3 regions of the Bacillus sp. FAU18 genome follow, and region 3 is predicted to be linked to each of the others. Evidence: predicted binding sites of a transcription regulator. Region 3 holds the regulator's gene; each other region holds the start of a gene.
The links. The regulator Rex, encoded in region 3, represses fermentation and respiration genes when NADH is low (regulators of the CRP and FNR family bind a similar motif). The targets are predictions, from matches to a motif close to TTGTGAAATATTTCACAA.

Region 1 (3,228 bases), on a different contig from region 3:
CTGTGGTTTCTGAGCCTGTTTTATTTTATTACGTTTGGCGCTTTTGTCGCCTTCACTATCTATCTGCCGAACTTTCTGGTGGAGCATTTTGGGCTGAATCCTGCAGATGCCGGCTTGCGGACGGCTGGCTTTATTGCGGTTTCTACGCTGCTCAGGCCTGCGGGCGGATTCCTGGCTGATAAAATGAGCCCGCTTCGCATCTTGATGTTTGTTTTTGCCGGGCTTACATTATCAGGCATTATCCTATCGTTCTCGCCGACAATCGGGCTTTATACGTTTGGATCATTAACCGTGGCCGTCTGCTCAGGCATAGGAAACGGGACTGTTTTTAAACTTGTGCCTTTCTATTTTTCGAAGCAAGCGGGGATTGCCAATGGGATTGTGTCTGCCATGGGCGGATTAGGCGGCTTTTTTCCTCCGCTCATATTGGCGAGTGTATTTCAGGCAACAGGCCAGTACGCGATCGGGTTTATGGCGCTTTCAGAGGTGGCGTTAGCCAGCTTTGTCCTTGTCATATGGATGTATTGGCAGGAAAGAATGAAAACACACACGGAGAGAAACAGCCAGAGCATCAACTAACACTGGGCATTCACAAGATTGTTAGTTTTTTCTCGATGGGTACAAATCAATTCACGTTACAATAAACACACAACGTGACTTTCTTCGAGGTGAGCTCATGAATTTTCTCTCTGTTCGACCATCTGATAGTGATCTTATATCCAGCGATCTGCATGAATTGCTGGAATCGATCAGCACGAAAAGAAAAATGGAAAAACACACGTATTTGTTTCGGGAAGGAATGGATGCAGAAGAGCTTTATCTGATTCAATCAGGACTCATTGAAATCGGCAAGCTGACATCTGACGGAAAAGACCTGACGCTTAGAATCTGCCAAAAGCATGATATCGTCGGAGAATTAACACTTTTCACTGAAGAACCGAGGTATATGCTCAGTGCAAAAGTGCTAGAGGATGGCGAGGTGCTCGTCATTAATAAAAATAAGCTGGAAAAAGAATTAATCCAAAACGGCGCTTTGACATTTGAGTTCATGAAATGGATGAGCACGCACCTCCGGAAGATTCAGTCCAAAATCAGGGATCTGCTTCTTCATGGCAAAAAGGGGGCGCTCTATTCCACCCTTATCCGTTTATCAAACAGCTACGGAGTGGAGCGAAGCGACGGCATTCTGATTAACATTGTCCTGACAAATCAGGATTTGGCAAAGTTTTGCGCGGCTGCACGGGAAAGCGTCAATCGTATGCTCGGAGATCTCCGCAAAAAAGGGGTTATTTCGATAGACGAATCCGGAAAAATTATTTTGCACAAGCGGGACTATTTACGATGTGAGATTGAGTGTGAAAATTGCCCGCTGGAGATTTGCAATATTGACTGAAAAAAACAAGGACAGCGGTGTCCTTGTTTTTTTCACCTTGTGATAAACAGGCACATGACGGCAAGAAAGAAGCAGGCATTCACGATTTCCAGAATGCCAATCGTTTTTACGGGCCAATCCCTTCCATGAAAAAACCATGCCCGCAAGCTGCTCGGGATAAAAGCGAGAAACGCCCATCCTGCTCCGAAAAGAGCGGATAAAAAGGGGAGCAGCAGGTGATATCCCCATGACCAGTATGCAAATGCCCTGTTTTTTCTTTCACGAATCACCGATTTCACATAAAAGGAACTCCCGATAAAAAATAAAGCAGACTGCAAGAAAATAAACCAAGCCCAGCCGTCGAGGGTTCCCATCCCCAGCCAGCAGCTCGCAAACCCGCCCGAACAAAAGAACAAGACACCTGCAACATCATTCGATAGGGCCCGTTCGTTTTTTCGGCGGGCAAAATACATATGTATGAAAAACAGCGGCAGTAAAGAAACGCCCACCCAGATGAGAGGCGGCTTATGAAAGACCGAGATCATCAAAAAGCAGCAGGCGGGAAAACCGTAATAACACATCCACTTTTGATATGGTTTGCTTTGTTTCTTTTTTAAGGCAAGCGTAACGGGATAAACCGCTAAGTATAGGAAAAGCCAACCAAGGAAGAGCGGAATATGCCAAATAACGGGGCCTCCCTTGACCATGCCGAGTAAAAATGGGATCAGCAGCATCGCCCACGCGCCGTGCTGCTTCGGAATCAGCGCCTTCATCGAAATCCTCCTTTTTTCTTTCATTATAAATGCAGTCACCCTCCTGATAAGTGACATTCATCATACAGGCTGTGAAATACATCACTGCTGTACAGGCTCGATCGAGCTACACTAAAGCTATCCTTAGCACAGGAGGTTTTCCTATGAATCAGTGTGACTATTTATTATTTCTGAAACAACTTCCTATGTTTAATGAAGTGCCTCTATCCATTGTCGAAACCTTGCTGAAAAACGGCACGTTTATCCGCGGCTCATGTGATCAGTCTCCATCTTTTCTTCATTCTCAATCTGTTTATATTGTATTAAAAGGCAGTGTCCGTTTCATGGACAGCAGGCTCCCTGAAGGGTCGAAAACCGTTGCGCTGTGGGAAAAAGGCGATGTGTTTCCGATTGATGAAAAAGGCGGGCTTTATTTATCGCCCTTTATCTCAGTCAATGCCACTTCAGACATTCTGATTCTCAACATCCCATATTACATATTTAAGAAAATGATGTCTTATCATCCGCAGCTGCAAATGAACTTTTTGGCTATGCTTCAGCAAAATGTTTTTTGTTCCTATCAATTATTTTTGCGGTATCTGCATACATCACAGGATGAAAACGCTGAGTCCGGTTCTTAAATAGAGCCGGTTTTTTTGATCTTTGAATGAAAGGCGGCTAATGACCCAAGTGTCCTCCTGAACGCAGCCTTCCTCACATCCTGTGAAAATCCTTCCTTCTCCTTTGTGTGAACGTTTTGTGAAAAAAGCAGAGTGTGTGACATAGTTCACAAGGAAACACGCTGTCTCTGTTTATAGTGAACTTAGCATCACCTGACTCGGAAGGAGTGAACTCTCATGAAGAAAAAGAAAATGAGTCCGTTGTTTAGGAGATTGAATTATTTCTCTCCTATCGAACACCATTCAAATAAACATAGCCAAACCACCCGCGAAGATCGCGATTGGGAGAATGTATACAGAAACAGATGGCAGTACGACAAAGTCGTTCGCTCCACCCACGGCGTCAACTGCACGGGTTCCTGCAGCTGGAATATTTATGTGAAAAATGGAATTGTCACATGGGAAGGACAAAACTTGAATTATC
Region 2 (3,228 bases), on a different contig from region 3:
TTTGGCCGAATATCACAAATACATCTGCAGAGTTCCAATACGGAGAAATCCTGCAGGATAGTGCTTCAAGAGATGCTGCCTATGCGAATTATATGAATGTGACAGCGTCTAACTATGGGCATTCCATAAGGTCCGCTTTAAAGAATCGTAATCTGGGCGTGTCGAATATCTCCCACTATGCATCTGATGTGTCTGCGGACAAGCTAGTGACATGGGTAGAATCGCATGATACGTATGCCAATGATGATGAAGAGTCGACATGGATGAGCGATGATGATATCCGTTTAGGCTGGGCGGTGATAGCTTCTCGTTCAGGCAGTACGCCTCTTTTCTTTTCCAGACCTGAGGGAGGCGGAAATGGTGTGAGATTCCCGGGGAAAAGCCAAATAGGCGATCGCGGGAGTGCTTTATTTGAAGATCAGGCTATCACTGCGGTCAATAGATTTCACAATGTGATGGCTGGACAGCCTGAGGAACTCTCGAACCCGAATGGAAACAACCAGATATTTATGAATCAGCGCGGCTCACATGGCGTTGTGCTGGCAAATGCAGGTTCTTCCTCTGTTTCTATCAATACACCAACAAAATTGCCTAATGGCAGATATGATAATAAAGCTGGGGCGGGTTCATTTCAAGTGAACGATGGTAAACTGACAGGCACGATCAATGCCAGATCTGTGGCTGTGCTTTATCCTGATGATATTGCAAAAGCGCCTCATGTTTTCCTTGAGAATTACAAAACAGGTGTAACACATTCTTTCAATGATCAACTGACGATTACCTTGCGTGCAGATGCAAATACAACAAAAGCCGTTTATCAAATCAATAATGGACCAGAGACAGCGTTTAAGGATGGAGATCAATTCACAATCGGAAAAGGAGATCCATTTGGCAAAACATACACCATCATGTTAAAAGGAACGAACAGTGATGGGGTAACGAAGACCGAGGAATACAGCTTTGTTAAAAGAGATCCAGCTTCGGCCAAAACCATCGGCTATCAAAATCCGAATCATTGGAGCCAAGTAAATGCTTATATCTATAAACATGATGGGGGCCGGGCAATTGAATTGACCGGATCTTGGCCTGGAAAACCAATGACTAAAAATGCAGATGGAATTTACACGCTGACGCTGCCCGCGGACACGGATACAACCAACGCCAAAGTGATTTTTAATAATGGCAGCGCCCAAGTGCCCGGTCAGAATCAGCCTGGCTTTGATTATGTGCAAAATGGTTTATATAATGACTCGGGCTTAAGCGGTTCTCTTCCTCATTGAGGGCAATGCTAGACGGGACTTACCGAAAGAAACCATCAATGATGGTTTCTTTTTTGTTCATAAATCAGACAAAACTTTTCTCTTGCAAAAGTTTGTGAAATGTTGCACAATATAAATGTGAAATACTTCACAAATAAAAGACATCAAAGAGAAACATACCCTGGAAGGATGATTAATGATGAACAAACAAGTAAATAAAGTAGCTTTAATCGGAGCGGGTTTTGTTGGAAGCAGTTATGCATTTGCGTTAATTAACCAAGGGATCACAGATGAGCTTGTGGTCATTGATGTAAATAAAGAAAAAGCAATGGGCGATGTGATGGATTTAAACCACGGAAAGGCGTTTGCGCCACAACCGGTCAAAACATCTTACGGAACATATGAAGACTGCAAGGATGCTGATATTGTCTGCATTTGCGCCGGAGCAAACCAAAAACCTGGTGAGACACGCCTTGAATTAGTAGAAAAGAACTTGAAGATTTTCAAAGGCATCGTCAGTGAGGTCATGGCGAGCGGATTTGACGGCATTTTCTTAATCGCGACAAATCCGGTTGATATCCTGACTTACGCAACATGGAAATTCAGCGGCCTGCCAAAAGAGCGGGTGATCGGAAGCGGCACAACACTAGATTCTGCGAGATTCCGTTTCATGCTGAGCGAATACTTTGGCGCAGCGCCTCAAAACGTGCACGCGCATATTATCGGAGAGCACGGCGACACAGAGCTTCCTGTTTGGAGCCGCGCGAATGTCGGCGGTGTGCCGGTCAGTGAACTCGTTGAGAAAAACGATGCGTACAAACAAGAGGAGCTGGACCAAATTGTAGATGATGTGAAAAACGCAGCTTACCATATCATTGAGAAAAAAGGCGCGACTTATTATGGAGTTGCGATGAGTCTTGCTCGCATTACAAAAGCCATTCTTCATAATGAAAACAGCATATTAACTGTCAGCACATATTTGGACGGGCAATACGGTGCAGATGACGTGTACATCGGTGTGCCGGCTGTCGTGAACCGCGGAGGGATCGCAGGTATCACTGAGCTGAACTTAAATGAGAAAGAAAAAGAACAGTTCCTTCACAGCGCCGGTGTCCTTAAAAACATTTTAAAACCTCATTTTGCAGAACAAAAAGTCAACTAACCGCAACTTTAGAGTAAAGGGCTGATTGTCAATGTGGGAGCAGTTGTATGATCCGTTTGGAAACGAGTATGTGAGCGCACTTGTGGCGCTCACTCCGATTCTCTTTTTTCTTTTGGCTTTAACTGTTTTGAAAATGAAAGGAATTCTTGCGGCATTTCTTACCCTAGCCGTCAGTTTCTTCGTCTCCGTTTTGGCATTTCATATGCCGGTTGAAAAAGCGATTTCTTCTGTTTTGTTAGGAATCGGGAGCGGGCTGTGGCCCATTGGCTACATCGTCCTGATGGCGGTGTGGCTGTATAAAATCGCAGTGAAAACCGGGAAATTTACCATTATTCGGTCCAGCATTGCCGGCATTTCGCCTGACCAACGATTACAGCTATTATTAATTGGTTTTTGTTTTAACGCGTTTTTAGAAGGCGCGGCCGGTTTTGGTGTTCCGATTGCGATTAGTGCGGCGCTGCTCGTCGAACTTGGTTTTAAACCGTTAAAAGCGGCAGCGCTCTGCTTGATTGCAAACGCCGCCTCCGGAGCCTTTGGGGCGATCGGGATTCCTGTCATCACAGGGGCGCAGATTGGTGATTTGTCTGCTCTTGAGCTGTCACGGACATTAATGTGGACACTGCCGATGATCTCATTTTTAATACCATTCCTGCTTGTATTCTTATTAGACCGAATGAAAGGAATCAAACAGACATGGCCCGCTCTTCTGGTTGTGAGCGGTGGGTATACAGCGGTTCAGACACTGACAATGGCGGTGCTCGGGCCGGAATTAGCAAACATTTTGGCGGCCTTATTCAGCATGGGCGG
Region 3 (3,228 bases):
CATCTTTACTTATCTTGCCGCAAGCTCGCCAGGCAGCATGTGGTCATTTTACTCCATCCTGCTGATGGTGTTCGCCGCTTACAACATCAGCATTTCTTTTAAGATGTTCGCCTTTTCATTTAAAATCAAAAAGAACCAAAAATAAAGAAAATCCATTTCTGAATGAGAAATGGATTCAAATTAAATCCTAAAACGGCTTTCGTTTTAGGATTTTGTCATTTTCAGCGTGATTGAAAACCCTTGAAGTCTAGGAAAGGCGAGCATTGGAGCGGAGCGAATGTTTTCATTCGTGAGCACCAACGCACAGACTTGACAACGAATGCGGGGGTTTGTCAACACGCTGAATCCATTTCTCGCATGAGAAATGGATTTTTTATTATTGCCCAGAAGACACGTCCCGATCGGCAGCACTGCTTTTCTGCGCTTTCCGATAAGCGGCCTTCGATATCAGAATACTGATTTCATATAAAATCAAAAGCGGGACTGTGACCATCATATGGGACAGAAGCTCAGGCGGTGTAATCAGGGCTGCGATCACCAGCAGCGTAAAATACGCATACTTTCTGATTTTCGCCAAGAACATCGGTGTCACAATTCCGAGCCTGGTCAAAAACATGAGGATGACCGGCATTTGGAACAGCAGTCCAAACGGAATCGTCAGCTGCAGAAGAAAATGAAAATATTCATTAATTCCGATCACCTGATTGACATTCAAGTCCTGAGAGATCCGCTTCATAAAATCAACAACAAAAGGAAATAAAATATAATATGAAAAAGATAAGCCCGCTAAAAACAGCAAAATAGAGATCGGAATGTAGCTGAGCGTTACTTTGCGCTCTTTCTCATAGAGACCCGGGCTCACAAAAGCCCAAAGCTGATAAAGAATAACCGGCGAGGTCAGGACTATGCCGATGATAAACGCAAACTGCATAAACACATAAAGCGGGTCTGTCAGGTTAAACGCGTTAAGCGTAAGCTGCTTCGCTTCATCTGTTTCTTGCAGATACACAATAATCGGCTTTGCTAAGAAAAATCCAGCAATAAAGAAAACGACAAACGCCAGCGCTACAATCAGCAACCGTTTTCGAAGCTCAGCAATATGCTCCAGCAGCGACATTTGATTCACTTTCATTCGTGTCATCCTAACTTACTGATCTTCTTTCTTTTTTTCCTCTTCATCACTCGTTAATCCTTTTGTAGCGTTTTTGAATTCACGAAGTGTGTCTCCCGCTGCTTTCCCCAATTCAGGCAGCTTTTTGGGACCGAAGATAATCAGAGCAACGATTGCGATAACAGCAAGGCTTCCAGGACCGATCGGCATATTTGGGCTCCTCCTTTCCCTCTATTCGATTTCCTCTAAAACTGAGTAATGCTTCAAAAAATAAACCAGTGACTGAAGCTCAACTGCTAAATCTATATGATGAATTCGAATGTGTTCCGGCACATTCAAACGGGCCGGCGTAAAATTAAGGATTCCCTTGATTCCTAATGCGACCAATCTGTCTGTAATGGATTGAGCGGCAACTGCTGGCACTGTAAGAATGGCAACTGATTCATCTTTTACGTGTTGTTCAAGGTCATCAAGGTTATAGACGGGCACGCCGCCTACCTCAGTTCCTATTTTACTCTCATTTATATCAAAAGCCATAGAAATTTTTGTGTTATTATTTTTTGTGAAATTATAGTGAAGAAATGCCGTTCCCAAGTTCCCGACACCAATCAAGATGACGTCTGTCATCTCATCCTGATCAAGCGTTTTTCGGAAAAAAGACAGCAAATAATCCACATTATATCCGTATCCTTTTTTGCCAAGAGCTCCAAAATAGGAAAAATCCCTCCGAATCGTGGCAGAATCAACCTTTACGGCATCACTGAGTTCAGCGGATGATACACGCTGTTTTCCTGACGCATGCAGATTCTTTAAAAAGCGATAGTAAAGCGGCAGCCGTTTCGCCGTCGCCTGCGGAATTTTTGATTGATCCTTATTCATTTTTGGTCCTCCAAATTATACTCGGATAGTTCTCTTTTAAAGTCACCGTTTTTCCCGCCTGTCTTCTCCAGCAAGAAAGTAGGGCCGATGACCATCCCCTTATCAAGGGCCTTGCACATATCGTAAACGGTAAGAGCGCACACCGATGCAGAAGTGAGCGCTTCCATTTCCACACCTGTACTCCCTTTCGTTTTGACCTGTGCTTTTATATGAAGTATAACTTCTGCTTCTTTTATTTTCCAGTCAAACGATATATCTACCCCGCTCAATGAAAGCGGATGGCACATCGGAATGATATTCGACGTTTGCTTTGCGGCCATAATGCCTGCCACCTGTGCGACAGCCAGTACATCTCCTTTGCCGATATCGTGACTCTGTATTTTCTCGTACACCTCATTCTTCATGTGTACGCTTGAAACAGCCGCCGCAGTACGGACAGTCGAAGATTTTTCGCTGATATCCACCATCTGGGCTCTGCCCTGTTCATTAAAATGAGAAAATCCATTCATATTAAAACGCTCCTTAAACAGATCATACACTATTTTCTTCTCTATGTCTTATATGGCCAATGTATTGTTTGCTGACTTCTGGTTCATAAGCTACACTTAACTTATTATAGCAGAGGTGAAATAATATGATGATCTTACAAATTAATCAGCTGTCCAAATCGTTTGGTGCTGATACTATTTTAAACAATATAAAGCTGGAAGTCAGAAATCGTGATCGCATCGCCATTGTAGGAAGAAATGGCGCCGGAAAATCCACGCTCCTTAAAATTATCGCAGGCCAGCTTTCGTATGAAAAGGGCGAAATTATTAAACCAAAAGATATTACAATGGGATATCTCGCCCAGCATACTGGCTTGGATTCTAAGCTTACCATAAAAGAAGAGCTGCTGACTGTTTTTGACCACTTAAAAGCAATGGAAAAGGAAATGCGGGCTATGGAAGAAAAAATGGCGGCAGCTGACCCGGGTGAATTAGAAAGCATCATGAAAACCTACGACCGTCTTCAGCAGGAATTCAAAGATAAGGGCGGTTATCAATATGAAGCGGATGTTAGATCTGTGCTGCATGGTCTCGGCTTCAGCCATTTTGACGATTCTACACAGGTTCAAAGCCTCAGCGGAGGCCAGAAAACAAGACTGGCTTTAGGTAAGCTTCTGTTAACACAGCCTGATTTGCTCATTCTCGATGAGCCGACAAACCATCTGGATATTGATACGCTTACCTGGCTTG

Region 1: a site for Rex is predicted at 2,215-2,232, ahead of AC0OMU_RS19910 (YwiC-like family protein). Genes of this name have one in related genera too.
Region 2: a site for Rex is predicted at 1,396-1,413, ahead of AC0OMU_RS12745 (L-lactate dehydrogenase). Genes of this name have one in related genera too.

Annotation. Positions count from the first base shown of each region.
Region 1 is NZ_JBVYHZ010000004.1:1,715,368-1,718,595, reverse strand. Features, by position in the region: gene narK (nitrate transporter NarK) at 1-579, shown strand, start outside; gene fnr (fumarate/nitrate reduction transcriptional regulator Fnr) at 677-1,393, shown strand; gene AC0OMU_RS19910 (YwiC-like family protein) at 1,426-2,145, opposite strand; gene arfM (Crp/Fnr family transcriptional regulator ArfM) at 2,289-2,765, shown strand; gene AC0OMU_RS19900 (nitrate reductase subunit alpha) at 2,982-3,228, shown strand, end outside.
Region 2 is NZ_JBVYHZ010000004.1:318,196-321,423, forward strand. Features, by position in the region: gene amyE (alpha-amylase) at 1-1,280, shown strand, start outside; gene AC0OMU_RS12745 (L-lactate dehydrogenase) at 1,456-2,421, shown strand; gene AC0OMU_RS12750 (L-lactate permease) at 2,453-3,228, shown strand, end outside.
Region 3 is NZ_JBVYHZ010000003.1:1,996,034-1,999,261, reverse strand. Features, by position in the region: gene AC0OMU_RS10715 (YdiK family protein) at 1-145, shown strand, start outside; gene tatC (twin-arginine translocase subunit TatC) at 377-1,141, opposite strand; gene tatAY (sec-independent protein translocase protein TatAY) at 1,148-1,321, opposite strand; gene AC0OMU_RS10700 (redox-sensing transcriptional repressor Rex) at 1,343-1,990, opposite strand; gene moaC (cyclic pyranopterin monophosphate synthase MoaC) at 1,987-2,499, opposite strand; gene AC0OMU_RS10690 (ABC-F family ATP-binding cassette domain-containing protein) at 2,625-3,228, shown strand, end outside.